DNA from 3 places in the Massilia sp. BAP21 genome. Region 1 is predicted to be linked to each of the others. Evidence: predicted binding sites of a transcription regulator. Region 1 holds the regulator's gene; each other region holds the start of a gene.

Region 1 (10,580 bases):
GCTGGCCACCACCCACCTGCCGCTGAAGGAGGTGCCGGGCGCGATCACGCAAGAAGGCCTGGGGCGCGTGCTCGATATCCTGCAGCGCGACCTGAAGACGAAATTCGGCATCGCCGCGCCGCGCATCCTGGTCACCGGCCTGAACCCGCATGCCGGGGAAAACGGCTACCTGGGACGCGAGGAAATCGAGGTCATCGCGCCAAGCCTGGCGGCGGCGCAGGCGCGCGGCATCGACGCGCGCGGACCGTATCCGGCCGACACCCTGTTCCAGCCCAAGTACCTGCGCGACGCCGACTGCGTGCTGGCCATGTACCACGACCAGGGCTTGCCGGTCCTGAAGCATGCCACCTTCGGGCGCGGCATCAACGTCACCCTCGGCCTGCCCCTGATCCGCACCTCGGTCGACCACGGCACCGCGCTCGACCTGGCGGCGCAAGGCCTGGGCCATGCCGACTGCGGCAGCATGGAAGAAGCGATCCGCGCCGCCGCCGCCATGGTCGCGGCCAGCCGCGCCGCATCACACTAAACGAAAGCACCAATGAAACACGTAGCACGCAAGCGCTTCGGCCAGAACTTCCTGACCGATAACCACGTCCTGGGGAACATCATCGACGCCATCGGCCCGCGCCGCGGCGAGGCGATGGTCGAGATCGGACCGGGCCTGGCGGCGATGACGGCGCTGCTGCTGAAGGAGCTCGACCACATGCACGTGGTCGAACTCGACCGCGACCTGGTGGCGCGCCTGGAAAAGGCCTACCCGCGCGAAAAGCTGACGATCCACGCCGGCGACGCATTGAAGTTCGACTTCGGCAGCATCCCGGTGCCGGAAGGGCAGAAGCTGCGCGTGGTCGGCAACCTGCCGTATAACATCTCCAGCCCGCTGCTGTTCCACCTGGCCGAGTTCGCCCACCTGGTCGAGGACCAGCACTTCATGCTGCAAAAGGAAGTGGTCGAGCGCATGGTGGCCGAGCCGGGCACCAAGGCCTATGGCCGCCTGTCGGTGATGCTGCAATGGCGCTACGACATGGCGCTGATGTTCATCGTGCCGCCCACCGCCTTCGATCCGCCGCCCCAGGTCGACTCGGCCATCGTGCGCATGGTGCCGACCCGGCGCCCGTTGCCGGCCGACGGCCCGACCCTGGAAGCGGTGGTGCAGAAAGCCTTCTCGCAGCGCCGCAAGGTGATCCGCAACTGCGTGGCCGGCATGTTTACCGAACAGCAGCTGCTGGACGCCGGCATCGATCCCGGCGTGCGTCCGGAGACGGTGTCGCTCGAACAGTACGTGGCGCTGGCGAACATCCTCAAGCCGGTGCAATAAGCTTCTTCCCGGCGGCCCGCGCGGCCGCCGCGGTCTCTTCTCGCCGTTCCCTGTACCAGCTTGCTTGCGGCGCTGCACAAACGCGCGCCGCTACACCTTACATCGCCGCCTGGCGCGCTTCGGCGCCCGCTTTTTGCAGTTCGTCGCAGGCCGATGGAAGCGGGGGAGGGTGCTTGCTAAAGTACTCCCATCGAAAGCCCGAACGCAAACGCCAAGGGCCAGCCACTCAACCGAAGGGAGCCTGAAATGAACGTCCTCAAACACATGGAATCGATCTTCGTCGTCGCCGCACTGCTGGTCGGTGTCAGCACCTACGCCAGTGCCGAGAGCTACAAGGCGCAAGTGCGCGCGGAATCGATGGTGGCGGTGAGCACCGGCAAGATGGCCATCGTGAAGGTCAGCGGCAAGCGCCTGGTGCCGGTTACCAAGCTCGGTTGAGCGGCTGGGGCAAAAAAAAGCCCACCATTGCGGGTGGGCTTAAATCCAATTCTTTTCTGAGGAGAGTTGGAGGAGACAGGTAGGATTATGCTGCGCTACAACATATAAATCCAATTTTCTTTTGGAATGATCGTCATCAGCGCAGCCTATATCTGTCTCAGGTCGGGTTGGCGACGCAGGTAACGTCGATGTTCGAGACCGGGTCGTCGCGCATCGTGCCGGTGGCATTGGCGACGGTGCAGGTATAGCCCGCGGGATTGGTCTGGACCGTCACGCCGTAGGTCTTGCCGTAGGTGACCGCCACCGGGAAAACGTAGGCGATGTCGGCCGGCGGCGTCGCGGCCGGGGTCGGCGCAGGAATCGACACCAGACTGTCGCTGCCGTTGTTCAGCACCAGGGTGCCGGCGCCCAGGCCCTTGACCTTGCCGCCGATGGTCGGCGCCACCAGCTGGCAGACGAAGTCGGCGCTGATGACCGACAGGCGCCCCGCCGTGTCGCTGGTGCGGCTGTTGCTGGCCGGTCCGCAAATCTGGTGCGGCGGCTGCTGGATGGTCACGTTGCCGGACGCATCGGTGACCTGCTTGATGATGACGTCATACACATCGCCATACTCGAGCTTTTCCGGGAAGGTATACGTCACCTCCTTGACCTCGGCGGCCGTATTGGCCGGGTTCGGCTGGACGGATGCCTCCATGCCGTTCGTGGTGAGTACCAGCGGACCATACTGCAGCCCGTAGACGACGCCGCCGATGGTGTACTTCGAGCCGCCGCCACCGCAGGAAGCCAGGGCCGCGGCCATGACCAGCGCCAGGCCCGCGCGGGCCAACACAGTGTTCTTCAAATTCATCTCCTGGAATGCGTTAAGCCGTCAGGCGCAAGTCACGCTGACGTCGATCGTTTTCGGTTCGTCGGCGCTCGGCACCGTGCCGACACCGTTCTGGACGGTACAAGTCTGGCCGCTCGGCTGCTCGTACACGGTCACGCCGTAAGGCTGGCCCCAGCCGGCCCTCAGCATCTCGAAGCTGCCGTTGGCCGTGACATCCTTGCGTACCGAGCCGTTGACCAGGACCAGGGTGCCGCTGCGCAGGCCGCTCACGTTGACGTTCAGGGGCTTCGACTTCAGCGTGCAGACGATCTCGATCGTGTTGATGTTGAAGGTGGCGCGGCCGACGCCGGTCGGCGAAATGACCTCGCACTTCTCGGCATTCTTGGGTGCCTGTTTGACCTCGACCCGGTACGAGGAATCGGCATCGACCAGCTCGGGGAAGTAGAAGGTGGTGGCGCCGGCGGGCACTGCATAGTCGGAGCCGCCGTTATTCGTGACAATCAGGCCTTCCGCCGTGTTGTTGAGAATGCTACCGCCCAGGTAGAACTCACCGTCGCCGCCGCCGCAGGCGGACAGGCTCAACGCGCAAGCCAGCGCGACACCGGCACGCAGGGGGGAACGAATCATAATTTCTCCAAATAAAAGGGAACTGGACAAGACGCGCGACGGCGTCCGTGCCGCGTCGAAGCTGGAAGTTTGCCCATCATTTTAGAGCATTTGACAAGGCCCGGGCTCATCGCCGTTTGTATCACGGTGTAACGACGGGGCCGCGCACGGCGCGCGTTTGCATTTCGCGGCCGGCCTCGCTATGCTCGGCTCACCCTCTTTTCGCCCCGATGCCGCCTTGAAGCCCGAATTGAAGCCTGATTTGAATCCCGACCCGCAGCCCGCCACGACGCCTGCGCGCCGGCCCTGGCCGCGCGCCGTCCTGTTCGACCTGGACGACACCCTGTGGCCGATCGCTCCCGTGATCCTGCAGGCCGAACAGACCCTGTTCGCCTGGCTGTCCAGCAACGCCCCGCGCGTGGTCCAGCGCTTCACCATCGACAGCCTGCGCCAGGCGCGCCTGGAACTGCTGGCCAGCCGCCCCGAATTCCAGCTCGACCTGGGCGCCCTGCGCCGCGCCGGGCTGCTCGCCGCGTTCGAGCAGGCGGGAGAAGACACGGCCAAGGTGGAACTGGCGATGGTCGAGTTCTTCGCGGCCCGCAACGCCGTGACGCCCTACGACGACGTGCTGCCGGGCCTGCTGCGCCTGAAGAGCCGGGTGCTGCTCGGCTCGGTCACCAACGGCAATGCCGATTTGCAGACCATCGGCCTGGCCCACCATTTCCAGGCTTCGGTGTCGGCCCCGCAGTTCGGCCGCGCCAAGCCGGACCCGGCGATCTTCCATGCCGCCTGCGCCGCGCTCGGCGTGGCCCCGCAGGAAGCGGTGTACGTGGGCGACGATCTGATCCTGGACGTGCAGGGCGCCCAGCGTGCCGGGCTGCGCGGCGTGTGGATGAACCGCACCGCCAGCCGCCGCCACCTGGAAGAGGGCGTACAGCCGGACGCGATCGTGGCGAACTTCGACGAACTGCTGGCCTGGCTCAGACACGAATTTGGCTGACTGCTTGGCTGACTGCGCGCCTGACTGCGCGGCCAACTGCACAGCCGCCTGCCAAAGGTGCATAATGGAAGCGCATCGCTTCCGATCCTCTTCCGCTTTCGCTTCTGCCCTTGCCTCTGCCTTATGCAACTTGATACCCGTGCCCAAACCCTGCTGAAAGCCCTGGTCGAGCGCTACATCGCCGACGGCCAGCCGGTCGGGTCGCGCGCGCTGTCGAAGATCTCGGGCCTGGACGTGTCGCCGGCCACGATCCGCAACATCATGGCCGACCTCGAAGAGATGGGCTATGTCGCCAGTCCCCATACCTCGGCCGGGCGCGTGCCCACGCCGCGTGGCTACCGCCTGTTCGTCGATACCCTGCTCACCGTGCAGCAGCTGGGCGAGGGCGGCGTCGACACCGAGCGCATGTGCCTGAGCGCCCACCAGCCGCAGAAGGTCATCGCCAACGCGGCGCAGATGCTGTCCTCGCTGACGCAATTCGCCGGCGTGGTGCAGAGCCCGCGCCGCGAGTCGGTGTTCCAGCAGATCGAATTCCTGCGCCTGTCGGAAAAGCGCATCCTGCTCGTCATCGTCGACCCGCGCGGCGACGTCCAGAACCGCCTGCTGCTCACCGAGGCCGACTACACGCCGGCCCAGCTGGTGCAGTCGGCCAATTACCTGAACCAGAACTTCGCCGGCCTCTCGTTCGACGAGGTACGCACCCGCCTCACCGGCGAACTGCGCCAGCTGCGCGAGGACATCGGCGGCCTGATGCAGGTGGCGGTGGAGGCCGGCAGCGAAGCCATGGCCGAAGGCGAGGACATGGTCATCGCCGGCGAGCGCAACCTGCTGTCGGTGTCGGATTTGTCGTCGAACATGAGCTCGCTGCGCCAGATGTTCGAGATGTTCGAGCAGAAGACCGGCCTGATGCAGCTACTTGATGTTTCCAGCCGCGCCGGCGGCGTGCAGATCTTCATCGGCGGCGAATCGAAGCTGGTGCCGATGGACGAAATGAGCGTGGTCACCGCACCCTACGAGGTGAATGGCAAGATCGTCGGCACCCTGGGCGTGATCGGGCCCACGCGCATGGCCTACGAGCGCGTGATCCCGATCGTCGACATCACGGCCAAGTTGCTGTCGAATGCGCTGAGCCATTCCTGACAGGTGTAAAACGGCGTAAAAAGATCTACGGTAAAAAAACGGCGCCGCGGCGCCGTTTCTTGTTGTTGCTATCGCAATTTCGCGATCAATTGTTCCCGCGGTGAGGGCAGGCCGTCTTGATGCAATTGCCATAGATGGCCAGCGCGTGCTCGGCGATCTTGAAGCCGCGTTCGACGGCGATCTTGTTCTGGCGCGATTCGATTTCCTCGTCGAAGAATTCCTCGACATGGCCGCAATCGAGGCAGACCAGGTGGTCGTGGTGCGAGCCGGCGTTCAGCTCGTAGATGGCCTTGCCGGTTTCGAAGTGGTTGCGGTTCAGCAGGCCGGCCTGCTCGAACTGGGTCAGGACGCGGTACACCGTCGCCAGGCCGACATCCATGTTGTCGGCCAGCAGGATCTTGTAGACGTCTTCCGCCGTCAGGTGCCGCACTTCGCTGTTCTGGAAGATTTCCAGGATCTTGAGGCGTGGCAGGGTAGCCTTCAGGCCGCTCGCCTTCAGGTCGGTGGGTTTGTTACTCATGTTTGTTACTCGTAGATGGGCGGAGTGCTTTATGATATAGCGTTTTGGAAGCTCCCGCTTAAACGTTTTGAGGTTACTTATGCGTGTCACCGATGCCGTTGTTCACAGTTTTAAGGTCCGGGCTGCGCTCGCCGCGGGCCTCGCATGCACGCTGTTGCTGTCCGGCTGCGCATCCTGGCGTAACCAGACCCGGCCTGCTGCACCGGCAAGCACCGACGCGACAGCCGTAGCAGCCGACGCCGACAAGGCGGCCGCCCTGGCAAATGCCGGCGCACAAACGACCCAGGTGAGCAAGCTGCAAAAATTCCTCTGGGTCTTTTCGCCCTACCGTCCAGACATTCAGCAGGGCAACTTCGTATCGCAGGAAATGCTGGCCCAGCTGAAGCCGGGCCAGACCCGCGACCAGGTGCGCTTCCTGCTCGGCTCGCCGATGATCGCCGACATGTTCCACGCCGACCGCTGGGATTTCCCCTTCTACCTGGCGCGCGGTGACGGCGAGCTGACCACCAGCCGCGTGACCGTCTACTTCAAGGACAATGTCGTCGAGCGTTTCGACGGCGGCAATCTGCCGACCGAGCGCGAGTACATCGACCGCATCGCCGGCCCGAGCAAGTTCCCGAAGAAAAACGCGCCGACCCGCGCCGTGGCCCCGGTGACGCCCGCGTCGCCGACCAATTCCAACATCCAGTAACAGTACGTCATGACGCAATTGAAAATCGCGGTTGCCGGCGCCAGCGGGCGCATGGGCCGCATGCTGATCGAGGCCATCGCCGCCGCGCCCGATGCCACCCTGTCCGGCGCCCTCGACGTCGCCGGCTCGCCCTTCATCGGCAGCGATGCCGGCGCCTTTTCGGGCCAGCTGACCGGCGTGGTGATCCACTCCGAATTCGAGCGCGCGCTGGCCGGCGCCGATTGCCTGATCGACTTCACCCGTCCTGAAGGCACCCTCAAGCACCTGGAATACTGCGCCGCCAACGGCATCAAGGTCGTGATCGGCACCACCGGTTTCGACGAGGCCGGCAAGGAAGCGATCCGCGCCGCCGCCGAGAAGGTATCGGTCGTGTTCGCACCGAACATGAGCGTGGGCGTGAACGTCACCCTCAAGCTGCTGGAAATGGCGGCCAAGAGCTTCGCCGAAGGCTACGACATCGAGATCATCGAAGCCCATCACCGCCACAAGGTCGACGCGCCGTCCGGCACCGCGCTGAAGATGGGCGAAGTGATTGCCGACGCCCTGGGCCGCGACCTGAAGGACTGCGCCGTGTATGGCCGCGAAGGCGTGACCGGCGAGCGCGACCCGTCGACCATCGGCTTTGCCACCGTGCGCGGCGGCGACATCGTCGGCGACCACACCGTGCTGTTCGCCGGCACCGGCGAGCGCATCGAGATCACCCACAAATCCAGCAGCCGCGTCACCTACGCCCACGGCGCCCTGCGCGGCGCGCGCTTCATCGCCGGCAAAGCCAACGGCCTGTACGACATGCAGGACGTGCTGGGCCTGAAGGGCTGACATGGCCAGCGTCCAACTGAACGGCGCCGCGATCGTCGACGAAGCGGCCTTCCATGGGGAGAGCCGCCGCGCCTTCGGCTTCCCGGAAACCTACGCCGACACCATCGACGCCTGGGTCGACTGCCTGAGCTACCTGCGCGACGACGAGAACATGACCAAGTTCAGGCTGAAGCCGAACGAGGTGCTGGAAATCGTCATCACCGACGGCGCGGCCCTGCAGGCGCGCCTGCCCGACCTGGTCGAGGAAATCGCCTACTGCGTCGGCGGCATCAACGAGCGCTACGAAGACTACGGCGAAAAGCCGGCCCTGAAACTGGTGCTGCGCTAAGAAGCACCTTCATTGCCTCCCGCCTTTTGCTCGCAAACGGCCTGGAGCAATACCGCCTTTTGCCTGCAAACGGCCCGGAACAATACGCCTTTTGCCCGCAAACGGCCCGGAACAATACCCGTAGGGTGGGCTCTTGAGCCCACGCGGATCGAGCATACCGATAACAGTGCAGCTGCAGCTCCACCAGCCTGGATAGCCATGACCGCCGACGACCTCCTGCGCATCGCCGACTACATCATGCCGCCCCTGCCGGCCCAGCCCTCCACGCTGGGCTTCCTGTTCGGCACCCGCCACGGCGTCGACGCATTCTGCCTCCAAACCCACGCCCTCTGGCAAGCCGGCATGTTCCGCCAGCTGCTTGTCTCGGGCGGCCCCACCGGCGGCAATCCCCAGGCAGAAGCCCTGGTCATCGCCGAACGCCTGGTCCAGCTCGGCGTCCCCGCATCCATCCTGATCCTGGAAACCGCCGCCACCAACACCGGCGAAAACGTACTCCTCGGCCGCGCCAGGGTCGCCGAGACAATCGGCCTGGAACACATCGACAGCCTGCTGGTCATCGGCAAGGTCTGCGCCATGCGCCGCTACCTGATGACCCTGGCGCGCCACTGGCCCGAACCGCGCGTCTCCGCTCATCCCGTGAACTACTTCGGCCTGCCCGCCGAGCGCTGGCACGAGCACGACGAATTCCGCGCCCGCGTGCTGGGTGAGTTCGGCAAGATTCCCGGCTACATCGAGCAAGACTTCCTGCGCGAGATCGCGGCCCTGGGCGCCTATCCCGACGTGGCCAGGTCGCCATGAAGCGCCTGGGCAAAGCCATGCTGGCGCTGCTGGCGGCGCTGGTCCTCTACCTCGCCATCGCCGCCGGCTGGGCCGCCGCTTCCTTCGACGATCTGCTGGCGCGCTGGCCGCAAGACAGCACACCAGCCGCGCTGTCGCCGCGCCAGGTCGAGATCCTGCTGCGCATCGAAGACCCCACCTTCTACACCCACCACGGCCTGAGCCTGGCCGAAGGGCAGGGCGTGGCCACGATTTCCTCGGCGCTGGCGCGCGAGTTCTTCCTCGAAGGCCCGCAGCTGGATGGAACGAAAGGCCTGCTGCAGCGCTTCTACCGCCGCGTCTTCGACTGCTGCAAGCGCATCGACTTCGGCCGCGACACCATGGCGCTGGTGCTGGACGCCCGCCTGTCGAAGGAGCGGCAACTGGCGATGTATGTGCAATCGGTCTACATGGGCCGTCATGAGGGGCGCCAAGTGCGCGGTCTGGTGCAAGCAGCTGAGGCTTATTCCGGCAAGCCGCTGGTCCGGTTAAGCGACGCCGAAACTGCCGGCCTGGTCGCGATGATCAAGGCGCCGAACACTTACCACCCGCTGCGCGAACCCACCGCCTACGCCTTGCGCCTGGCCCGGGTCAAAGCGGTGCTGGATTCAAGCTGCCGCCCGTCAGGCTGGTTCGATACCGATTACGCGCATTGCACCGCACCCAAATGAAGCATCAGGCGTAACTGATCACTCTCGCGGGAAGGCGCCGCCGCACTACGCCGCAGTGCAGGATGAACCAGTATAATGTCCTGTTAAAGCGCCTAACAAACCCGCCATGCCTGCGTTGCATCGTCTTGCCGTACTAGCGTACTGTCTTCGACGACGCGCCTTGGCCTGACGGCTTTGTTAGCCGCTTTCCACCTCCAAAAATTTCTTCCGCAGAACATCATGCAAGATAAATATAGTCCAGCCGAAGTTGAACAGGCCGCCCAGGCGTACTGGAAGTCGATCGACGCCTACAAAGCCGTCGAGAACGACCCGCGTTTCCCGAAGGGTAAATACTACGCCTGCTCGATGCTGCCTTACCCATCCGGCAAGCTGCACATGGGCCATGTGCGCAACTATACGATCAACGACGTGATGTATCGCTACCTGCGGATGAACGGCTACAACGTGCTGATGCCGATGGGCTGGGACGCCTTTGGCATGCCGGCCGAGAACGCGGCGATGGCGAACAACGTGCCGCCGGCCGAGTGGACCTATTCGAACATCGCCCACATGCGCGGGCAGATGGAATCGATGGGCCTGGCCATCGACTGGTCGCGCGAAATGACCGCCTGCAAGCCGGAATACTACAAGTGGAACCAGTGGATGTTCCTGAAGATGCTCGAGAAGGGCATCATCTACCAGAAGACCGGCACCGTGAACTGGGACCCGGTCGACCAGACCGTGCTGGCCAACGAGCAGGTCGTCGACGGCAAGGGCTGGCGTTCGGGCGCGCCAATCGAAAAGCGCGAAATCCCGATGTACTACGTGCGCATCACCGAGTACGCCGACGAGCTGCTGGATTTTGTCGACAACAAGCTGCCGGGCTGGCCGGAGCGCGTGCGCATCATGCAGGCCAACTGGATCGGCAAGTCGACCGGTGTGCGCTTCGCCTTCCCGCACGTGATCATGGACGATGCCGGTGAGCTGATCAACGACGGCAAGCTGTACGTCTTCACCACCCGCGCCGACACCATCATGGGCGTGACCTTCTGCGCCGTGGCGCCGGAACACGCGCTGGCCCAGCACGCTGCGAAAAACAATCCGGAACTGCAGGCCTTCATCGCCGAATGCAAGCTCGGTTCCGTCATCGAAGCCGACATGGCGACGATGGAGAAGAAGGGCATGCCGACCGGCCTGTCCGTCACCCACCCGGTGACCGGCGAGCAGGTGCCGGTCTGGGTCGGCAACTACGTCCTGATCACCTATGGCGACGGCGCCGTGATGGGCGTGCCGGGCCACGACGAGCGCGACTTCGAATTCGCCAAGAAATACGATCTGCCGATCAAGCAGGTCGTGGCCGTCGAAGGCCAGGAATACTCGCTCGACGGCTGGCAGGAGTGGTATGGCGACAAGGAAACCGGCCGTACC
Region 2 (10,580 bases), 1.5 Mb from region 1:
CCCTGGGTTAGCGGCGGCCGGTTCACCGCCTCGATGATGGCGCGCGCCATCGGCCCTGCATAGAAGGCCTGGTAGCCGCGCGCGGCAATCTCGCGGTAAGCCTTGGCCATGTCCGGGTTGCGCAAGCGGGTGCCGGGCGTCACGGCTTTCCCGTTGCGCAAATACAGTGCGCTGGTGGTCGAAAACTGCTGAAATTTTCTTTCATTTTCGCGCGTTAAATGAGAGAAAGTTTCATTGACCGTGAAGCCCTTGTCGGCCACGGCGATGGCCGGCGCCAGCACCTGTTTGAAACCCATCGTGCCGTAGCGCTCCAGCGCCTCGTGCCAGCCGCGCACTGTGCCCGGTACGCCCACCGCGGCGCCGCTCGCCACTGCCGTCTCGAAATCGATTTCCTCCCCGTTTTCCAGGAACACGGCTGGGGTAAAGGCGCTTGGGGCCGTCTCGCGGTGGTCGACCGTGATCACGCGCTTGTCCTTGGCCAGGTAGATCACCATGAAGCCGCCGCCGCCGATGCCGCAGCTGAACGGGTCGGTCACGCCGAGCGTGGCCGCGGCGGCCACGGCGGCATCGACCGCATTCCCGCCCTTGTTCAGGATGGCGAGGGCCGATTCCGAGGCCTGTTCGCTGATGGTGGCAACGGCGCCGCCGCTGTCGGTGGCGACCGGAGTTTTTGCGGTGGCGAGCGGCGCGTGCAGGACGATGGAGAAGACGAGGGTGGAAACGAGCAGGGTCTTGTTCATGGGCGAAGGCGGCGAGGTGAAGAGGTCGGGTCAGCATAGCAAGAAAGCAAAACCGCCGTTGTTTGATCTGGCTCAGCCGCGTCATACAGCCGTCATATTCGCTGGCTAGACTTCCGCTCGTCACTTAACCAACCCCGAGTTACGACAATATGAAAATCAAGCACATGTTCAAAACGATGATCGCTGGCGCCGCTGCAGCAATGGTGATGTCTTCGGCTTTCGCTGCCGACGTGACCGGCGCGGGCGCAACCTTCCCGTACCCGATCTACGCCAAGTGGGCCGAGTCGTACAAGGCAGCCACCGGCACCGGCCTGAACTACCAGTCGGTCGGCTCGGGCGCTGGCATCAAGCAGATCAAGGCCAAGACCGTCGACTTCGGCGCCTCGGACATGCCCCTGAAAGCGGCCGAACTCGACGCCGAAGGCCTGATGCAGTTCCCGGCCATCATGGGCGGCGTGGTCACCGTGGTCAACGTCGACGGCGTGGCCCCAGGCCAGCTGAAGCTGGCCGGCCCGGTCGTGGCCGACATCTACCTGGGCAAGATCACCAAGTGGAACGCGCCGGAAATCACCGCCCTGAACCCGGGCGTGAAGCTGCCGGACACCGACATCACCGTCGTCCACCGCGCCGACAGCTCGGGCACCTCCTTCCTGTTCACCGACTTCCTGTCGAAGACCAGCCCGGAATTCCAGCAGAAGATCGGCGCCAACACCGCCGTGAAATGGGCTGTGGGCGTGGGCGGCAAGGGCAACGAAGGCGTGGCCGCCAACGTGCAGCGTATCAAGGGTTCGATCGGCTACGTCGAGTGGGCTTACGCCAAGAAAAACAAGCTGTCGCACACCCAGCTGAAGAACAAGGACGGCCAGTTCCTGCAGCCGGACGACGAGAACTTCAAGGCCGCCGCATCGAGCGCCGAATGGACCAAGACCCCGGGCTTCGCCGTCATCCTGACCGATGCCGCCGGCAAGAACAGCTGGCCGATCACCGGCGTGTCGTACATCCTGATGCACAAGGCCCAGGCCGACGCCACCAAGGGTAAAGAGGTCGTGAAGTTCTTCGACTACGCCTACAAGAACGGCGCCGCCGCTGCCGCCGAGCTGGACTACGTGCCGATGCCGGCATCGGTCGTCAAGCTGGTGCAGGATGCGTGGAAGGCCAACCTGAAGGATGCATCGGGCAAGGCGATCTACTGATCCGAACTGATCGATCACAGGACGGGGCGAGAGCCCCGTGTCGGGCTGGCCGTGGGTGACTTTGCGGCCAGGTTTTAGCGGCGGTTCCAGGAATGGGGCCGCCGCTTTTTTTGCGTACGGTGAGGGGTTGTAGGGTGGACACCTGTGTCCACCCTACGAAATCGGCGCCAATGTCATCGTTATCGATGAATGCAACGCCAATAAAAAACGGCGGCCCCGAAGGAACCGCCGTTTTTACAACGATGCTGCTTCTGGCTTACACGTACGCCGCCAGCGCACCCTTCATTTTCTTCAACGCCGCCGATTCGATCTGGCGAATCCGCTCCGCCGACACGCCGAACTCTTCGGCCAGCGTGTGCAGCGTCGCGCCCGAACCGTCGTCGTTCGCCAGCCAGCGCGCTTCCACGATGCGGCGCGAACGCGGGTCGAGCTTGCCGAGCGCCGTTTCCAGGCCTTCGGACTGCAGGCGGGTGACCTGCTCGGCTTCCAGCACCTTGGTCGGTTCCTGCTGGTCCGACGACAGGTAGGCGATCGGCGAGAACTTGTCGTCTTCGTCGTCGGTCGGCGCTTCCAGGGCGATGTCGCGGCCCGAGAGGCGGGTTTCCATCTCGATGACTTCCTCGCGCTTGACGTCCAGCATCTTGGCCAGCTCGTCGACCTGGGTCGGCGTCATCGCGTCCAGGCCCACCTTGTTGCTGCGCAGGTTGAAGAACAATTTGCGCTGGGCCTTGGTCGTGGCGACCTTCACCAGGCGCCAGTTCTTCAGGATGTATTCGTGCATCTCGGCCTTGATCCAGTGCATCGCGTACGACACCAGGCGTACGCCCTGGTTCGGGTCGAAGCGCTTCACGGCCTTCATCAGGCCGATGTTGCCTTCCTGGATCAGGTCGGCGTGCGGCAGGCCATAGCCGAGGTAGCCGCGCGCGATCGACACCACCAGGCGCAGGTGGGACAAGACCAGTTTTTGTGCGGCGTCGAGATCGTTTGCCTCGCGCAGCCGCTTCGCCAGCGACACCTCTTCGTCGTGGGTCAGCATCGGCAGACGGTTCACCGCGGAAATATACGCGTCGATGTTACCGAGATTGCCGGTGAAGCCAAGTCCCAGGGCACGGCTGCTGGTGGTCGGAACCAATGCGGATTGTGCGGACATTATCTTTTCCTCGTAGAGTTATTTCTGCTGCATCTCAGCGGCGGGACAACCCCACCCCATGATTTTTTCGGCCTTGAATCCGGATGCAAGCGAACCCATTTACCATTCACTTGAGCTACAGTTTAGCACTCTCCGGTGGGGAGTGCTAGCGACCCCCTCGGAATGGCAGGGGTGTTTAAGTCTGGCTAAAGTATTGCAATTAAGCATCAATTTGCGCCCGGTCTACTGTAGAGCGAATCGTTGCTTTGCTATTGAGTTATCTCAAACGTGTGGCTGTTGCGTGTGACCTTGAGGCACAGCGTAAGGGCGCGCGGAAGCCTGTTTCTGTTAGTTGCCTCACAAAGGGGCGCGTTCGGAATCGGGCGAGGCAAAGTCCTACTTCGCGGATGGAAGTAGACGCACAAGCCGGGGACTTGAAAAAGAAGAAGGTGATTCCGCCCGGACAGACCACAACAGTAGCCTGTCCGGTGGAAGAGGGCGTCAGTGCAGGCGCGCCAGGTGACGCTGCACCGACAGCATGGCGCCGATCAGGCCCAGGCCGGCGCTGATGGCCAGCAAGCCAGCGACTTCCGGCGCACTCAGCGGCACTAGCTGGAATTCCGACGCATACAGGCGGGCAAATTCGGCAATGGCCGCGTTCAGAGGTTGCAGGGCCAGCGCCACGCCGCCCAGGGCCACCGCGCCGGCGCACAGGCCAAGCAGGGCGCCGGTATAGTAAAACGGCCGGTGGATAAAGTTGTCTGTCGCGCCCAGCAATTTGGACACGGCAATTTCCTCGCGCTGCGTCAGCACTTGCAGGCGGATGGTATTGAACACCACCGCAATCACCACCACACCCAGCGTTACCGCCAGCAACAGCAGCACCAGGCGCAGCACGCCCAGCAGGGCGGCCAGGCGCTTGACCCAGGCCGAGTCCACCTGCACGGTGTCCACATGCGGCAACTGGTGCAATTGCTCGACCACGGCATCGATGCGCGAGGCATCCGCCGCGCTGGCCGAGCCGGCCAGCTTCATCACATAACTGTCGGGCAGGGGATTGTCGCCCAGCGTGTCGAGCGCGGCGGACAGGCCGCTGCGCGCCTTCAGGTCGTCGAGGGCCTGTTCGCGCGGAATGAAGGTGATGCTCGCCTTGCTGTCGTCGATGATCTGGCGCAACTGCGGACCGAGTGCCTCGGCTTCCTCGCGCGTGGCCTCGGTCTTCACGAAGAGGCTGACCTCGGGATCGACCGACAATTGCTCGGACATTGGCCGCACGTTGTCGAGCAGGGTGATGCCGGCAAACGGCAGCGCCAATGCCACCGCGACTACCAGTACGTTGAACAGGAAACTACCCGGCGCCTTGCGCACGGTGGACAGCGCCGCGCCGAGCGCGAAGCGGTGTTGGCGGAACCACGGGCTCATGCCGCACCTCCCGCATCGACGTCGAATTCGCCAGTGGCGGGGCTGGTCGGCTCACCACTCGACACCAGCTGGCCATGCTCCAGGCGGATCACGCGCGCCGCACCGTCGAGCACCTGCTCGTCGTGGGTCGAGATCAGGCAGGTGACGCCGACCGAGTTAAACGCACGCAGGGCGTCGAGCACCTTGTCGGCGGCCACGCGGTCGAGGTTGGCGGTAGGCTCATCGGCCAGGATGATCTGCGGACGGTTCACGATGGCACGCGCGATCGCCACGCGCTGCTGCTCGCCGCCGGACAATTCCAGCGGATGTGCCTTGGCGCGTTCCAGCAAGCCCACCTTGTCGAGGGCGGCGCGGGCACGCTGCTCGGCTTGCGCTTTCGGCGCGCCGGTCACCAGCAGCGGCAGCATGGTGTTGGCCAGGATATTCCGGTCGTTCAGCAAACGCTGGTGCTGGAAGATCAGTCCCAGGTTACGGCGGAGAAAAGGGATGCCGGGCTTCCTGATCTTGCCGATGTCTTGCCCGAACACGATCACGCGTCCGCTGCTGGGCCGCTCGATGGCAGCCACCATCTTCATCAGGGTCGACTTGCCGGCGCCGGACGGGCCGGCCAGGTACACCAGCTCGCCCTTGCCGATGTTCAGCGACACGTCGCGCAGGGCGGTCGCATCGGCGGAATACTTCTTGGATACGGAGTGGAATTCGATCATCGGCTCTATTTATCCCAGCAGCGCTTCAACGAACTCTTCTGCATTGAAAGGCTGCAGGTCGTCCAGCTTTTCGCCCACGCCGATGAAGTAGACCGGCACCGGACGCGTACGCGCAATCGCCGCCAGCACGCCGCCCTTGGCAGTACCGTCGAGCTTGGTGATCACCAGGCCGGACAGTTGCAGGGCGTCGTCGAAGGCTTTTACTTGCGCGAGGGCGTTCTGGCCGGTGTTGCCGTCGATGACCAGCAGGGTCTCGTGCGGCGCGCCATCCGCGCCCTTGCCGATCACGCGCTTGATCTTCTTCAGTTCTTCCATCAGGTGCAGCTGGGTCGGCAGGCGGCCGGCGGTATCGACCATCACCACGTCCACGCTGCGCGCCTTGCCCGACTGCACCGCATCGAAAGCGATGGCGGCCGGGTCGCCCGACTGCTGCGAGATCACGGTGACGTTGTTGCGCTGGCCCCAGACCATGAGTTGTTCGCGCGCGGCGGCGCGGAAGGTATCGCCCGCGGCCAGCAGCACCGACTGGTCGAAGCGCTGCATGTGCTTGGCCAGCTTGCCGATGGTAGTGGTCTTGCCGGCGCCGTTCACGCCCGCGATCATCATCACCAGCGGCGCGTGGCGGCCGAGTTCCAGCGGCTTTTGCAGCGGCTGCAGCATCTCGACCATCAATTCCTTCAGCGCGGCCTTCACGGCGGCAGCGTCGAGCAATTTCTCTTCCTTGACCTTGCGGCGCAGGTTGTTCAGGAGGTGCTCGGTGGCGTCCATGCCGGCGTCGGACATCAGCAGGGCGGATTCGAGCTCCTCGTACAAGTCTTCATCGATGCGGGCGCCGACGAACAGCAGCGACAGATTGCTGGAGGTCTTGGACAGGCCGGCCTTCAGGCGCGCCATCCAGGATTTCTTTTGCTCGGCCGGGGAGGTCGGGCGTTCGGCGGTTTCCTCGATGATGAGGGCGGGTTCGGCGCTCAGCGCAGGCGAGGGGACCGGCGTTGGTTCAGGCGTGGCGAGCGGCGTCGGGGCAGGGGCTGGCGCTGGTGCAGGCGCACTTTCGACAGGCTCAACCGGCGCCGGGGTTTCTGCTTCGGCTTTTTTTCTCTTGAAGAAACTAAACATGGGTATGTGGTGGGAGCGACTGCATGCACATGCCGGCATTCAGTGCCGGCACGACGAAAAGGATCGCAGTATTTTACCAGAGCACAGTAATGACGAATACGCAAGTCCTGGCTGTGCGCGAGGGAACGCTCAAGCGAGGTACTTCCCGGCCTGATAACGAAAGACGACGCTATTTGGCAGGACGCCGGATTGCGGTCACGCTGGCCGACCTGACGACTGCGGCCTTGTCGTTCTTGGTGGTCGCTCGCAAGGAGGAGCAGTTGCCGATCATTCTCACCAGCGTGCCATATCCATTTTCTTTAGCTGCAAAAGAATGGTGCGTGCGTAAATACTGACCCAATTCGGTCAAACCCACGGTGCTATCAGCCCGGCCCTTGGCAAGGGCGTCCACTGCCTGGATTAGAATGTGTTCATGTTCGGGTTTGAGCTCGATCTGCAACGCTGGTTGTGATATTGCCTCCGCTTGTACAGGTGCTGGCGGTGCGGAACGCTCGGTGTCCTGCGCTGGCGTGAATGTGTAGAACCGGGTGCAGGCCTCCTGCAGCATCGGGGGCGTTTTCTCCTCCCCGATAATGGAGACGGCAGCGCCACGGATACGCAGTTTACGGCACAGGCCGGCGAAATCGGAATCGCTGGTCACAAGATAAAAGGTATCAGCCCGGTCTTCCAACATCATCTCAAACGCATCGAGTGCAAGCGCTATGTCGGCTGAGTTTTTGCCCGGAGCGAATTGGTACTGCAGGCAGGGTGTAAACGCATGGCGGTTGAGGGCCTCACGCCAGCGTTGCTTGGCAAGGGTGCCTCCGTTGCCATAGCCTTGGCGCGCCACGACGCGGGCAGACGGGGGAATCAAACCCAAGGCATAATCCAGCGCCTCGGGTGACGTGTTATCGCAATCGACCAGCACCGCGATGCGCGGCGCTGCTGCTACAGGCTGGTTCATCTGGCGCTCCGTTCAGGCTTCGATAGCGACAGATGATAGGATAATTTTGTTACCCTGAGGGAATATTTCGACTGCTTGAAACGCCAGCCTCAATGCCGCAACCTGCTCCACCACCCCGCCTTTTTCTCCGCCTTCTGCAGCACTTCCGGCTCCAGCCGCCACGCCCCATACGGATTGTTGAACAGCGACTCCGCCCCGTAATCCATGGCCGGCGAGGTGCGCACCCGGTACACCGGCGCGCCTTCGCTCACCGAAAAAGTGTGCCCATCTTCCAGCACCGGCCCCTGCGCGAACAGGTAATGGGTAAAGGTGCGCAGCAAATCGGCCGCTTCCTGCAAGTCGCCATCGAGCGGCGTGACGATCGCTTCCGGCAGGCCGAAGTTATGCATGCCGCAGGAGTAGACGTCGCGCCCGGTCACGTAGACCACCAGCGCCCGGTGCGCGGTCTGCAGGTGCAGCTGTTCGCACAGCTCGGTCCAGTAGGCCGGGCCGTGGGCGATGCCGGTGCTTTCCACCTTCACGCCCAGGCCGCCCGCATCGATCAGCGCGGCCGCTGCCCGCATCATGGCTTCGGCGGCGTCGCGCGAGCCGCCTTTGCCGGACAGGTAGACCACCGAGGCGTGGCGCGCCACGTCCATCATCGCCTCGGATTGCGCCCAGTGCGGGCCCACCGCGGCAAACGCCGCCGGCAGCGCCGGGTCAGCGCCTTCGAACATCACTTCGCAGGTGAAACCGGTTTCGATTTCCAGCAGCAGGTGGCCTGCATACACATAACCCGCGTCGCATTCCGAGATGGCCTGTATCAGTTCGTCGCGGTGTTTCCAGGGGCCCGGGATGCACAGGACAAGTTCGGGCGTGTCGCTCATCGTTCTCCTCTCAAAATCCTCTCGTGCCTGGGCCGCCATGGTCAGCGTTTCGCCGCCTCGGCTGCCTTGCGCATGCTCTCCAGCGTGGCATTCGGCGTAATCAGGTTGCCGTCGTAGCGCAGTTCGATCAGCGCCGGCAAGTGCTTGCCGTTCGCGTGTTCGAGCGCGCGCGCCAGCGCCGGTGCGAAGTCGGCGGTGCGTTCGACGACTTCGCCGTGCCCGCCATAGGCGCGCGCCAGCGCCGCAAAGTCGGGGTTGTGCAGCGTGGTGCCGGACACGCGGCCCGGATAGGTCTTTTCCTGGTGCATGCGGATGGTGCCGAACATGCTGTTGTTGAAGACCAGGATCACGACGCCGGCGCCGTACTGCACGGCGGTGGCCAGCTCCTGGCCCGTCATCATGAACTCGCCGTCGCCGGCAAAGGTCACCACGGTGCGCTGCGGATCGACGATCTTCGCCGCCACGCCCGAGGGCACAGCATAGCCCATCGCGCCATTCGTCGGCGCCAGCTGGGTGCGCATGCCGCCGTAGCGCCAGAAGCGGTGCGCCCAGCTCGCGTAGTTGCCGGCGCCGTTGGTGACGATGGTGTCCGCCGGCAGGGCGGCCTGCAGGTCCTGCACCACCTGCCACAAATCGAGCGGCGCCTGGCCATCCTTGAAAATCGGCGGCTGCGCCTGCCAGGCGGCGAGATCGGCTTTCGCTTCCTCCACGGTATGGCGCCAGGCGCTGCTGTCGACCGGTTCCATCGCGGCCAGCATGGCGCAGGCTTGCGGGGCGCCGCTGGCGATCATCAGTTCGGCCTGGTAGACGCTGCCCAGTTCCTCGGGATCGTTATGGATGTGGACCAGTCTCTGTTTCGGCACAGGGGAATCGAGCAGGGTGTAGCCGCCGGTGGTCATCTCGCCCAGGCGCGGGCCGATGGCGATGACCAGGTCGGCGTCTTTCACGCGCGCGGCCAGCTTCGGGTTGATGCCGATGCCGACGTCACCCGCGTAGTTCGGGTGCGCGTTGTCCAGCAGGTCCTGGAAGCGGAAGGTGCAGCCGACCGGCAGCGCGTTCGCTTCCGCGAAGGTCGCTAGGTCGGCGCAGGCCTGCGCGTTCCAGCTGCCGCCGCCGAGCAGGACGACCGGCTTCTTCGCCTCGCCCAGCATGCTGCGCAGGGTGCCGATCTGGCTGGAGGAAGGAGCGGCTTGCACCGGCTGGTAGCGGCGCGTGTCGGCCACCTCGGCCAGCGACACCAGCATGTCTTCCGGCAGGGCCAGGACCACCGGACCCGGACGGCCGCTGGTGGCAATCTGGAAGGCGCGCGCGATGTATTCGGGGATGCGGTCGGCGCGGTCGATCTGGGCCACCCACTTCGCCATTTCGCCGTACATGCGGCGGTAGTCGATTTCCTGGAAGGCTTCGCGGTCGACGAAGTCGTTGCCGACCTGGCCGATGAACAGGATCATGGGTGTGGAATCCTGGTAGGCGGTGTGCACGCCGATCGAAGCATTCGTGGCGCCCGGGCCGCGCGTGACAAAACAGATGCCGGGTTTGCCGGTCAGCTTGCCGTAGGCCTCGGCCATGAACGCGGCGCCCCCTTCCTGGCGGTTGATGACGAAGCGGATGCTGGAATCGTGCAGCGCGTCGAGCACGTCGAGGTAGCTTTCGCCGGGAACGCCAAAGGCGATCTCGACGCCGTGGACGTGGAGCGCGTCGACCAGGATCTGGCCGCCGGTGCGGGAAGGGTGCGTCATGTCTCTGTGGTCCTTGTTGGTTTCGCCCAGCGTGGCCGGGTATCGAAATATTCTATGCCAGCGGCTGGGGCCGGGCTTTTCAAATGGCGACACCGATTTTCAGAAATGCTGGGCGAACAATCTTGCCTCGTATGCAATCAGCATGGACGATGGGATTTGCTCGGGATAAACTTGCCAAAAATTAAATATCGATCCTACCGGGGAAGTCCATGCAGAGACGTCATGTGCTGTTGTCGGCGGTTGCGCTGCTGGGCAGCGGGGCCGCGCTTGCGCTCAAGTCGGGCGACGAGTCCGTCGCCGTGTATGTGGTGCCGCTCGACGACGTGCCGGAAGCCTTGTCGGCGACCGTCGCCCGTGCGCTGGCGCGGCAGCTCGGCATCCGGGTACGGGCCGCGATGCGGCTGCCGCCACTGCGCCTGCCCAGGCTGCCGGGCACGGAGCAATATGCCGCCGAAGCGCTGCTCGAACAGGCCGTGCGCGCCAGCGCCCGCTTGCCGGGGCTGGGACCAAAAACCTACCGCCTGTTCATTACCGCGCGCGACATCAATGCCCAGTCTGGCGGTTTCCGCTACCAGTTCTCGATGCACAGTCCGAACCTGCACTGCTCGGTGGTGTCGATGGCGCGCCTGTTCGAATACGAAAACGGCGAACCGCGCCTGACCGACCGCACCGGCGAACGCACGGTCAAGCTGGCCAAGCGCGCGGTGGGCGAACTGCACCTGGGC
Region 3 (10,580 bases), 670 kb from region 1:
TGGCGTTCACACTGCACACCACCGCCCACGCCGCCCCCGACCCCCGCGCCCAGGCCGAAATCGCCCACCTGCTCGACTACGTGGCCACCCCCGGCTGCCAGTTCGACCGCAACGGCAGCTGGCACGACGGCGCCGAGGCGCGCAGCCACCTGCAGCAGAAATACGACTACCTCGTCAAGCGCAAGCTGGTCACCGACGCCGAATCCTTCATTGCCCGGGCCGCGACGGAAAGCAGCATGAGCGGCAAGCCCTACCAGGTGAAATGCGGCAGCGGCAAACCCGTCGCCAGCGCCACTTACCTGAAAGAAGAACTGCAGCGCTTCCGCAACCGCGCGCCGAAATAAAAAAAGCCTGCAAGGCGCACACCCTGCAGGCTCGACGTTCAATTCGGCAGTTCCGCCTCTGCAAGCTGCAGGCCATGCTGCTCGCACCAGGCCCCCAGCACCGCGCGCGTCTGCGCTTCGCGGAACACATGCCAGTGCCCGCTCAAACCGTTCTGCTCGACCAGCTCGCTGAATTCGCGGTAGCCGCCCGCGCGCTTGAACATCTCGCGCACACGTTCCGCATCGTCCGGCAGCGCGGCGTCGGCGAAATCGAACACCAGTTCCAGCCCCAGCGCGAGGCTGCCCACGCGCGGCACCGGCACGTAGCGGTCCGAGGTGTCGATGTCTTCCGGCAGCGGCGCCAGCTCCTCGTCCAGCGCGTCCGAGCGCAGGTACACCGCGCCCGTATCGAGGCAGACCCAGCCCTCATCCGGGGTGTCCGGGTCCGATACGGTCAGGACCGCGTCCTCGAGTTCATCTGCATTTACTGTAACCAAACTATTCTCCTAAAACAAAAAGCCCGCAGGGCATACACCCCGCGGGCCTTCAGCATACAACAGCATGGCGCCGGCGAACCGGCGCCGGGCATTACATCATGCCGTCCATGCCGCCCATGCCGCCCATACCACCCATGCCGCCCATGCCGCCGGCTGGCTTGTCTTCGGCGATTTCCGAAACCATGCAGTCGGTGGTCAGCATCAGGCCGGCGATCGACGCTGCGTTCTGCAGGGCCGAGCGGGTGACCTTGGCTGGGTCCAGCACGCCCATTTCGACCATGTCGCCATAGGTGCCGTTGGCGGCGTTGTAGCCGTAGTTGCCTTCGCCAGCCAGCACGCCCGAGACGACGACCGATGCTTCTTCGCCGGCGTTCTGGACGATCATGCGCAGCGGCTCTTCCATGGCGCGCAGGACGATCTTGATGCCGGCTTCCTGGTCAGGATTGTCGCCGGTCACTTGCAGGTTGGCGCGGGCACGCAGCAGGGCAACGCCGCCGCCTGGCACGATGCCTTCTTCCACCGCAGCGCGGGTTGCGTGCAGCGCGTCTTCCACGCGTGCTTTCTTTTCCTTCATTTCGACTTCGGTGGCAGCGCCAACCTTGATCACGGCAACGCCGCCGGCCAGCTTGGCCACGCGCTCTTGCAGTTTTTCGCGGTCGTAGTCCGAGGTCGCTTCTTCGATCTGGATACGCACTTGCTTGACGCGTGCTTCGATGTTTTCAGCCGAACCTGCACCGTCGATGATGATGGTGTTTTCCTTGCCGACTTCGACGCGCTTGGCTTGGCCCAGTTCGGCCAGGGTGACCTTTTCCAGGGTCAGGCCGACTTCTTCGGCGATGACCTGGCCGCCGGTCAGGACAGCGATGTCTTCCAGCATGGCCTTGCGACGGTCGCCGAAGCCTGGGGCTTTCACTGCAACGGTCTTCAGGATGCCGCGGATGTTGTTGACGACCAGGGTCGCCAGCGCTTCACCTTCGATGTCTTCGGCGATGATGACCAGCGGACGGCCAGCCTTGGCAACTTGCTCCAGTACCGGCAGCAGGTCACGGATGTTCGAGATCTTCTTGTCGCACAGCAGGACGAACGGATTGTCGTGGATCGCGACTTGCTTGTCCGGGTTGTTGATGAAGTAAGGCGACAGGTAGCCGCGGTCGAACTGCATACCTTCGACGATGTCCAGCTCGTCGTTCAGCGACTTGCCGTCTTCGACGGTGATGACGCCTTCCTTGCCGACTTTTTCCATCGCTTCAGCGATACGCTCGCCGATCGAGTAGTCCGAGTTGGCGGAAATGGCGCCGACTTGCGCGATTTCTTTCGAGGTGGTGCATGGCTTGGCGATCTTGGCCAGCTCTTCGACGGTGGCAGCAACGGCCTTGTCGATGCCGCGCTTCAGGTCCATCGGGTTCATGCCGGCGGCAACGAACTTCATGCCTTCGCGCACGATGGCTTGTGCCAGCACGGTTGCGGTGGTGGTGCCGTCACCGGCGTTGTCGCTGGTTTTCGAAGCGACTTCCTTGACCATCTGCGCGCCCATGTTCATGAGCTTGTCTTTCAGTTCGATCTCTTTCGCGACCGACACGCCGTCCTTGGTGACGGTTGGGGCGCCGAACGAACGGTCCAGCACGACGTTGCGGCCTTTCGGGCCCAGGGTGACCTTGACTGCGTTGGCGAGGATGTTGACGCCTTCGACCATCTTGGCGCGCGCTGCGTCGCCGAATACTACTTCTTTAGCTGCCATTTTCTGTTTCTCCGATTATGCGGTAGATGTTTTGTGGGAGGATTACGAGACCAGGACGGCCATGATGTCTTCTTCGCGCATGACCAGCAGTTCCTGGCCATCGACCTTGACGGCCTGGCCCGAGTACTTGCCGAACAGGACGCGGTCGCCGACCTTGACTTCCAGTGCGCGCAGCTGGCCGTTGTCCTGGACCTTGCCGGCGCCGACAGCCAGGATCTCGCCCTGGTCTGGCTTTTCAGCCGCGGCATCAGGGATGATCAGACCCGAGGCGGTCTTGGTTTCCTGGTCGAGACGCTTCACGATTACGCGATCGTGCAGTGGGCGAAGGTTCATGCAAAACTCCTTATTCAGTGTGTGGACTAGCTGTTAATCTGCGTTGGTCGCCGCATCGCCGATTTGTATTGACGCTGCGGCGGGAAAGAGTTGTTAGCACTCTCAACTAACGAGTGCTAATTATAGGGACGATAATTCGGCATTTCAAGTTGCCATGTTGTGAATTTGGCTGTGCTTGGTTGATCCGGATCAAACTGCCCAGACGTCATGCTGCATTCAGCAGTCAAGCGAAGGTGTGGCGAAAAACATAAACGCGGAGGTTAGCATTGATTCGGCGCCACTCGCCGCACTCTTGGCTGGTAATGACATAGATCAAACTCGACCGAACCGCACCTTGACGGCAGCCGAACGGTGGACTTCAACGGATGAGCTTACAATGCGTGCCATCCGTGCCCTGCCGCGTGTTTCCGAGAGTTGCCTGTGCCTCGACACCTTTCCTGCCTCCTGCTTGCCGCCGCAATTGCCACGACTGCCGCCGGCGCCGTCCAGGCCGCCGGGCCAACGCCTGACGCCCAGTGCGCCGCGCTCGACAAGCTCGCCTACCCGGCGGCGGACCGCCCGAGCACCGCGCAGCAGGCGGCGCTGGCAAGCTGCGACGCGCCGGCCCTGTACTACGGCATCCGCCAGCCGCGCGATGTCGCCAAGGCGCGCCACTGCGCCTTCACGCCCGACAAGGACGACGACGTATTCTCGAAAAAAGCCGGCGTGCTGATGATGCTGTACGCGAACGGGCAGGGCGTCGCGCGCAACCTGGCCTTGGCAAAGAAGGCAGCCTGCGCGGCCGGTGGCGCACCGGCCGAGCTGAGCGGGCGCCTGGCCCACCTGGACGAACTCGCGCCCGGCAAGAGCGAAGCGGGCAAGCCCATCGACTTTTGCGACGACATCACCAGCGGCATGATGATGGGTTATTGCGCCTCGCTGGATGCGGCCCAGGGCGACGTCAAGCGCGAACAAACGCTGGCGGCGATTGCCGCGCAGTTCAAGCCGAACGAACAGGCCGCGTTCTCGCGCCTGCTGAACAGCCTGTCGCGCTTTGTCGAGGCGCGCGGCGGCAACGAAGTCGACCTCGGCGGCACGGCGCGCGGCATGCTGGTCGCCCAGGAAGAAGACGCCCAGAAGGATGCCTTCCTCGCTGCGCTGCAGGCTTTCGAGCGCGGCAAGCTGCCGCGTTTCAGCGCAGCCCAGGACCAGGCGCTCGACCGCGAACTGAATACGGTTTACGGGCAGTTGCGGCGCCTGCCGGTCCAGGAATACACGACCATCAGGATGGCGGACATCCAGGCGACCCAGCGCATCTGGCTGGTTTACCGCGACGCGTGGGTGGAATTCGGCAAGCTCAGGTATCCTGCTGTCCCGGCACACGCCTGGCGCGCCCACTTCACCCAGCAGCGCACGGCCATGCTGAAGGCACTCCTGGAAGAGCTGAGCTAGCAACTGCCACGCTCTCTTGTTGACTGTCAAACCTTATCAGACCTATAGTTACGAATGATTTCCGAATTCCAAGACCTATCCGACAAGATCGAGCGCCTCGCTGCGCTGGTCGGATCGCTGCGCAGCGAAAATGCGCAACTGCGCCAGACCAACGTGCTGCTGAACGAAGTGAACACGGCGCTCATCGAGCGCCTGGTCGAAGCCCAGCGCCGCGTCGAAGCCGTGATCGAGCAATTGCCGGCGCCGGCAGGAGAAGCCGAAGAAGACGGGGACGACTCCACGAACGCCGAGGCCACCCGATGATTTATCTCGATGTCACGATCATGGGCCAGCCCTACCGCCTGGCCTGCAAGGAAGGCGAGCAGGCCACGCTGCGCGACGCCGTGCGTTACCTCGACGGCAAGATGACCGCGCTGCGCGACTCCGGCAAGGTAAAGGGCAACGACCGCATCGCCGTCATGGCCGCGCTCAGCGTCGCCGCCGAATTCCTGTCGGTCAAGTCGCCGCAAGGTCCACTTTCCGATATGACAATGCTAGAAGTGAAACAAAAGCTGGAAGTCATGCACAGCGTGCTCGACCAGGCCCTGGCGCCGCAAGAAAATTTGCCGTAACGGTCCAAATACGTTTGACATCCCGCTTCAAGCGAGTAAACTGCGAGGCACCCTGCGGTGTTCGAGATTGCCATATATTCCTTGAACCATTTGTATGCATAGGTTGCGGGATTATGTGCGATGGGCGTGAGCGTCGCTAGTTCGACGAACCCGAAATTGCGCTAACTGCGACCACCTTGAGCCGTCAGGTTCTGGGATGCCGGCATATACGGCACAGGCGGGGCTATATTCCAAAAGACGGTTGCGGGCATTGCGCTTGCAGCCGTTTTTTTCATGCGCGCACGCTTTTCCTTGCGTGCGTTTTTATTTGGCGAGAGGTCACGCACATGCGCTACTGGTTGATGAAATCCGAGCCGGATGAAGTCAGTTTCGACGACGTTCTTGCAGCGCCGGGGCAAACCGTCGCCTGGTTCGGGGTGCGCAATTACCAGGCCCGCAATTTCATGCGCGACGCCATGCAAATCGGCGACGGCATCCTGTTTTATCACTCCAGCTGCGCGGTGCCTGGCGTGGCCGGCATCGCCGAAGTGGCGAGCGGGCCGTATCCCGATGCTTCCCAATTCGATCGCGACGGCCATTACTTCGATCCGAAAGCCACGCCGGAACAACCGCGCTGGATTTCGGTCGACGTGAAAGCGAAAGAGCAGGGGCGTTATCTGCCGCTGTCGGAAATGCGCACGCTTCCCGAATTGGAAGACATGGTCTTGCTGCAAAAAGGCAGCCGCCTGTCTATTTCGCCGGTGACGCCGGGACAGTGGAAAGTCATCCTCGATTTGATCCGCGGTTAAATCCCTGTGCAGACAGCTACGGCGCGCTATCAAGCTCGCTGCAGACCATCGAAGTCTGTTACAACGAGCAAGCGCTACCGGCGTCTCGCTACTTGTCCTGCTAACAACAGGATCGTACACTGAGCCATATCGACTGTCCGCTATCGGGCAGGAGCGAACATTGGGCAGCACGGATCACTTTCACATTCCAGGTTAACTCTATGCAAATAATGATGTTTGCTGTACCCATAGGTATTTGGCTAACGATTTCATTAGTCATTTGCACTTTGCTTTGGTTAGGGTTCATGCCGCCGATTTGGATTACTTGGGATTTCGCTAGCTAATTTAGGCTTGTCCATAGTCTTGAGTCCAGGTTTAGTCACAGGCGGGCATGGTGCTTTCCCGTTTCCCGGAGGCGCTATAGTTCTGCTTGGTGGTACTAGGGACAATTCAGAAACTTTTCCATCGTTCAATTTACAGCTATGGATTTTAACGTTTTTGATATTTTCAGCTGTCAGCTGGTATTTGAAAAAATCTGAGACGCCCGACTAGCTTGCACGACGTTAATGAGGTGGCATGTAGGCGCATTTGCAGACTCGCCCACGAATTGACAGATGAAGAATGTTTGCTTATGGTCGTTAGCGGACGTCGCAATGAGGCCGCTTCCGGCCAAAAGCAGACGGTCGCATACGGTAGAGTTGCGGAGAATCGAAAGTAGATAGGCCATGAATAAAAGACGAGACGGCATGTTTTGCATCATAAATTTTGTCAGCTTACGCGGCCAGTAGGAGACGACAGTGGACGCAGCTAATCGATTGTGGCGACCTGCCATTAGGCCGGGCCTGGGTTTCGGGCTGGTATTGGTATGCGCGGCGACCTTCGCCGGTATGCGCTACATCGGCATGTTCGGTCCGACGTCGTTGAGATCGGCCCTGCCATTGAGCTTTACCATCATGGCACTGCTGCCCTGGATACTCCTCGGGATAGACGGGCGCCGTCGCATCGGACTGCGCCGCGCCGATGCACTGCGCTGGCTGCCGGCCGCCATCGCTGCCGGCGCGCTTGCCTCGCTGGCTTGCTTCGCCCTCGGCCTGCTGCTGTTCGGACACAGCGCGGATAACTGGTTTGTCAGCGTCGCGGCCAACTATCGCCGCGTCATGAACACCGCTGACATGGGCGTTGTCACCCTACACCTAGTGTTTACGTTGCCTGCCGCGCTTTTCTCACCAATCGGTGAGGAGCTGTTCTTCCGAGGCACTTTTCAGGAAGCGCTGGAACAGCGCTTTTCCGCCAACAAAAGTACCGCAATTGAGTCAGCCGTTTTTGGACTGGTGCATCTTTGCCACCACGGCCTTCTGCTTGGCGCGGCAGGACTGTCTGTGCGCCCGGTTTCTGGCACGCTGTGGGTGCTGCTGATGTTTTCGGTGGCGTGGATGTTCGCGACGCTGCGCAAACGCAGCGGTTCGCTGTACCCCGCCATGGCCTCGCACGCCGCGTTCAACGTCACCATGAACCTGGCGATCTTCGCTTGGCTCTGGTTCTAGCGCTGCCGTTCAAGCAGGAACACCGTTTCGTCCAGCGCTGCACCTACGCGATGAGTTTTATGGCTCTCAAGGTGGCTGGCGTCGAACCTGCGAAAACGGATGCTGACCAGGTGCGCATTTTGAGACCGCTTTGGGTCGACAACTGCCGTACACTGAACGGCCGAGATCGGCCAAAAGCGGACCTACCCACGACACAGCCGGAGAAACGTACCGGGAGATGGGGTGCTATAAGCGTTCAAAGGTCGTCCGAGCAAAATGCTTGGGCCATGCCATCGGTCCGTCTGCGAACACAGCAGTCATCTTAGTGTCGGGACGATCATCGTGTATGTCCGCCGTCGACCGTCGCGCAGCTATGAGCGGATCTTATTGGTTCTTATGACCTAGAGCCCTCAAGACTGCAGGGGAAGTGGAACGTGCGCATCGAGTTCCGGCTTGTGCGTCAAGTCGGGCTCGCCAATGCGGTATCCCCGGTCAAGTGACGCCAATACTAAGAGTTGCAGGAACATTGGTGGAATGAACAATGCCCACGCGGTGACCATGAGGTATAAGGGAGTGACCGTTAGGCCACAGATTCCTATCGATGCAAGGGTGCCCGTATGGATAGCCACCGCCGATACGACAAATCGGGCACGGCACACCGGAATCTTTGTCCAAGGAACCAGATACATTAATGCGGCAGCTAAGTAAAGAAGCGCTACCGAACCTGCAGAAAACAGGATGCCGATGCAAATGCCGGTAGCGAGCAACAGCAAATACCAGCCAAGAACATGAGTATTACGTGACGGCCTGCCGGCGTCAGCTGCAGTCCAGTGCACTCTGGCTCGAAATAAAAGAAGTCCCGACAGGGTAAGTCCCGGCATTCCGAGGAAGACGTGAAGTCCCCAGGATCCGTGCAGTTGCACTGCTCCCGCTTGGCTGAGCACCAATCCAAGTACCGTGCAGAAGAACGATGGGAATATGCTGTTTGCAGCAAACCGCCTAGTCTTCTCGTCAATCATCGACATACAAGCTCCTTCATCGGTTTGTTTGCAGTTGCCGGCGTAACGTCATTCAACTCTGAAGCAGTTATATCCAAACAGCAACTTCAAAGTAACGGTGGCTTGGGCGCGATCAAAATTTGCAGATTTGCTTTTGCAATCGCTTCGAGAAGCCAGCCACATCAGTTGTGGCTCCTCAACGTATCTTCCTCGTTCGCCTCTACGATTCCCATTTGCAATGTTTGTTTTGTCAAATGGTTGAGTTAGCAGGAGGATTGACCCGTGCTCATCGGAACAGTAGTGCGAACCTTACCTGTTGCACGGCGGCGCAGCTTGCGATGGAAGCGATCGGAAGACGGCGCCATCGCCATCATCACTGCCGTCGTCATCATTATCATGATCGGTATGTTCGGGCTAGCTCTCGACCTCAGCCGCAGCTACAACAGGAAAGTGGAACTACAAAGTATCGTCGATGCCGCTGCCCTGGTCGCTGCGGGCGCCCTGAATGGGACCGACGAAGGTATCGACAAAGCGGTTGACGAGGCTGAGAAAGCTGCGGTATTCAATACCTTCTCATATGCCAACAGCGGCGTGATTTCCTGGTCCAGCGCTGCACTTACTTTTTGCACGCGGCCCGATTGTGGCCCCAGCGAGTGGATGAATGCCGAAACAGCGAAGCCCAACGCTTCGAAGATTTTTTTTGCTCGGGTCGACACATCAGTCCTCGACCCCAATCCTGGGAAAATCCAGAACTACTTGATGCCCATCCTGTCATCAGACTTGGTGGAGACAGACGTAGCAGCCTCGGCTGTGGCTGGCCGGGATTCGCTGGACGTCTTGCCGCTCGCGATCTGCGCGAATTCGAACACGGATGCAAGCCAGCTCCTCCCATCCGGAGAACTCGTGGAGTTTGGCTTCAGAAGAGGCATCTCCTATGACCTGATGAATCTGAATCCTAACGGAGGGTCCCCCGAAAATTTCCTCGTGAATCCAGTCGCGCCTCCCGGCACGGTTGGTACGACCATGATGAACCGGATGGACGTCGTCGCGCCATTTATTTGCACAGGAAAGATGGCGATGCCCACTTTGCGGGGGGGTGATATTACGGTTGAGCGGGGCTTCCCGATTGACAAGCTCTACGACTATTTAAACTCCCGGTTTGGTACGTATGGCACGTCCTCCAAGTCATGCGTGGCATCTACGGCACCAACCGATCCAAACATCACGATCTTCGATCTTGCCAGCGTAACGTGGATGAAAGATAAGCCAGAAGGTCTCTCCGCCAATTCATTAGTGGCCCCGGATCCCCTACTGACGGTAGCGGAAAAACCAGGGGGCGCGACGAAGACCGCGTATGGACCCTTGTGGTCATATGCGAAGGCAGCCAAGTATTCATCTTACCTTGCATATAAGGGCAAGGAACCCTCTGGGGGCTATGCTACCTTCAATGCTACGGCTGCAGATTGGGCCCTTCTCTACAATCCTGGGAAGCCTGAACCAAAGTCCTACACAGGCATACCCTACCTCGCAAACGGTGGAAAGACGCCGTACAAGCCCTACCGCAACACACGGGTGCTTCGCATTCCCTTATTGCACTGCCCGGTATCAACGGAATCCAAGACAACGGCAGAGGTAGTCGGGATTGGGAAATTCTTCATGACGGTCCCCGCAAGTTCATCTGCCCTGCACGCGGAGTTTGCCGGAACGGACACCGAGATCGCTACGGGCGGAAATGTGAGGCTATACCGATGAGAAAAGCACTCAAGGCGATTAGACGCCAGTATGAAGATGGGTCAATCGTAGTCGAGACGGCGCTCGTGCTTCCTATACTCGTGCTATTTCTTGGGCTGCCGTCCATTGTTCTGGCCTTTTATTTTCGTCAGTACTCGGCTGCGCAAAAAGCTGCGCATGACGCAGCGCTTTATCTGTCGACCGCGCCAATCGTGGAATTCACAACGCCAGGGTCGGATGGCCAATTTGCTGCTCTGACCGTGGCTAAAAGGATTATTGCGCAGGAGATGGCCGGCGTCATCCCTGACGAAGTTTCCGTGGATCCCTACATTACATGCCAATACCGAATCGGAACGACCCTGAAGGGGAATGCATGTACCCCGCAGCTTTTTAAAAACGATGCCAGCCCATTGGTGCGATTCGATGTGGCGATCAACCTACCTTTCATTAACCCACTCACGGGCCAACCAATCGCTTCGATGTCCATAAACCCTATTCCATCGATGCCTTACGTAGGGAACTAAGATGAAACGGATCGCATTCAAGGGACGAAGAAGGCAGGCGGGAGTGGCGGCCGTTGAATTCTCACTTGTCGCAATTATTTTTTTTACGCTTGTGTTCGCCACAC

Evidence for each region. Region 1 encodes HrcA, which represses chaperone genes, less so after heat shock. Its sites were predicted from a motif close to TTAGCACTCNNNNNNNNNGAGTGCTAA; they were not measured.
Region 2: rpoH (RNA polymerase sigma factor RpoH) is a predicted target of HrcA. The motif match lies at 3,206-3,232, and genes of this name have one in related genera.
Region 3: groES (co-chaperone GroES) is a predicted target of HrcA. The motif match lies at 2,985-3,011, and genes of this name have one in related genera.

Annotation. Positions count from the first base shown of each region.
Region 1 is NZ_CM173596.1:2,390,723-2,401,302, forward strand. Features, by position in the region: gene pdxA (4-hydroxythreonine-4-phosphate dehydrogenase PdxA) at 1-526, shown strand, start outside; gene rsmA (16S rRNA (adenine(1518)-N(6)/adenine(1519)-N(6))-dimethyltransferase RsmA) at 539-1,318, shown strand; gene ACWYRN_RS10520 (hypothetical protein) at 1,565-1,756, shown strand; gene ACWYRN_RS10525 (hypothetical protein) at 1,914-2,597, opposite strand; gene ACWYRN_RS10530 (hypothetical protein) at 2,625-3,209, opposite strand; gene ACWYRN_RS10535 (HAD family hydrolase) at 3,439-4,188, shown strand; gene hrcA (heat-inducible transcriptional repressor HrcA) at 4,312-5,328, shown strand; gene fur (ferric iron uptake transcriptional regulator) at 5,414-5,848, opposite strand; gene ACWYRN_RS10550 (outer membrane protein assembly factor BamE) at 5,928-6,539, shown strand; gene dapB (4-hydroxy-tetrahydrodipicolinate reductase) at 6,549-7,358, shown strand; gene ACWYRN_RS10560 (barstar family protein) at 7,360-7,686, shown strand; gene ACWYRN_RS10565 (YdcF family protein) at 7,885-8,484, shown strand; gene ACWYRN_RS10570 (transglycosylase domain-containing protein) at 8,481-9,173, shown strand; gene leuS (leucine--tRNA ligase) at 9,393-10,580, shown strand, end outside.
Region 2 is NZ_CM173596.1:885,025-895,604, reverse strand. Features, by position in the region: gene ggt (gamma-glutamyltransferase) at 1-740, opposite strand, end outside; gene pstS (phosphate ABC transporter substrate-binding protein PstS) at 890-1,933, shown strand; gene rpoH (RNA polymerase sigma factor RpoH) at 2,190-3,083, opposite strand; gene ftsX (permease-like cell division protein FtsX) at 3,564-4,484, opposite strand; gene ACWYRN_RS03850 (cell division ATP-binding protein FtsE) at 4,481-5,191, opposite strand; gene ftsY (signal recognition particle-docking protein FtsY) at 5,201-6,307, opposite strand; gene ACWYRN_RS03840 (NYN domain-containing protein) at 6,477-7,250, opposite strand; gene ACWYRN_RS03835 (DUF4261 domain-containing protein) at 7,340-8,116, opposite strand; gene ACWYRN_RS03830 (thiamine pyrophosphate-binding protein) at 8,158-9,855, opposite strand; gene ACWYRN_RS03825 (hypothetical protein) at 10,065-10,580, shown strand, end outside.
Region 3 is NZ_CM173596.1:3,060,288-3,070,867, forward strand. Features, by position in the region: gene ACWYRN_RS13390 (YfeK family protein) at 1-344, shown strand, start outside; gene ACWYRN_RS13395 (hypothetical protein) at 383-820, opposite strand; gene groL (chaperonin GroEL) at 912-2,558, opposite strand; gene groES (co-chaperone GroES) at 2,601-2,891, opposite strand; gene ACWYRN_RS13410 (lysozyme inhibitor LprI family protein) at 3,312-4,322, shown strand; gene ACWYRN_RS13415 (hypothetical protein) at 4,377-4,625, shown strand; gene ACWYRN_RS13420 (cell division protein ZapA) at 4,622-4,933, shown strand; RNA gene ssrS (6S RNA) at 4,980-5,161, shown strand; gene ACWYRN_RS13430 (EVE domain-containing protein) at 5,260-5,721, shown strand; gene ACWYRN_RS13435 (CPBP family intramembrane glutamic endopeptidase) at 6,498-7,244, shown strand; gene ACWYRN_RS13440 (hypothetical protein) at 7,634-8,248, opposite strand; gene ACWYRN_RS13445 (pilus assembly protein TadG-related protein) at 8,504-9,973, shown strand; gene ACWYRN_RS13450 (TadE/TadG family type IV pilus assembly protein) at 9,970-10,476, shown strand; gene ACWYRN_RS13455 (TadE/TadG family type IV pilus assembly protein) at 10,478-10,580, shown strand, end outside.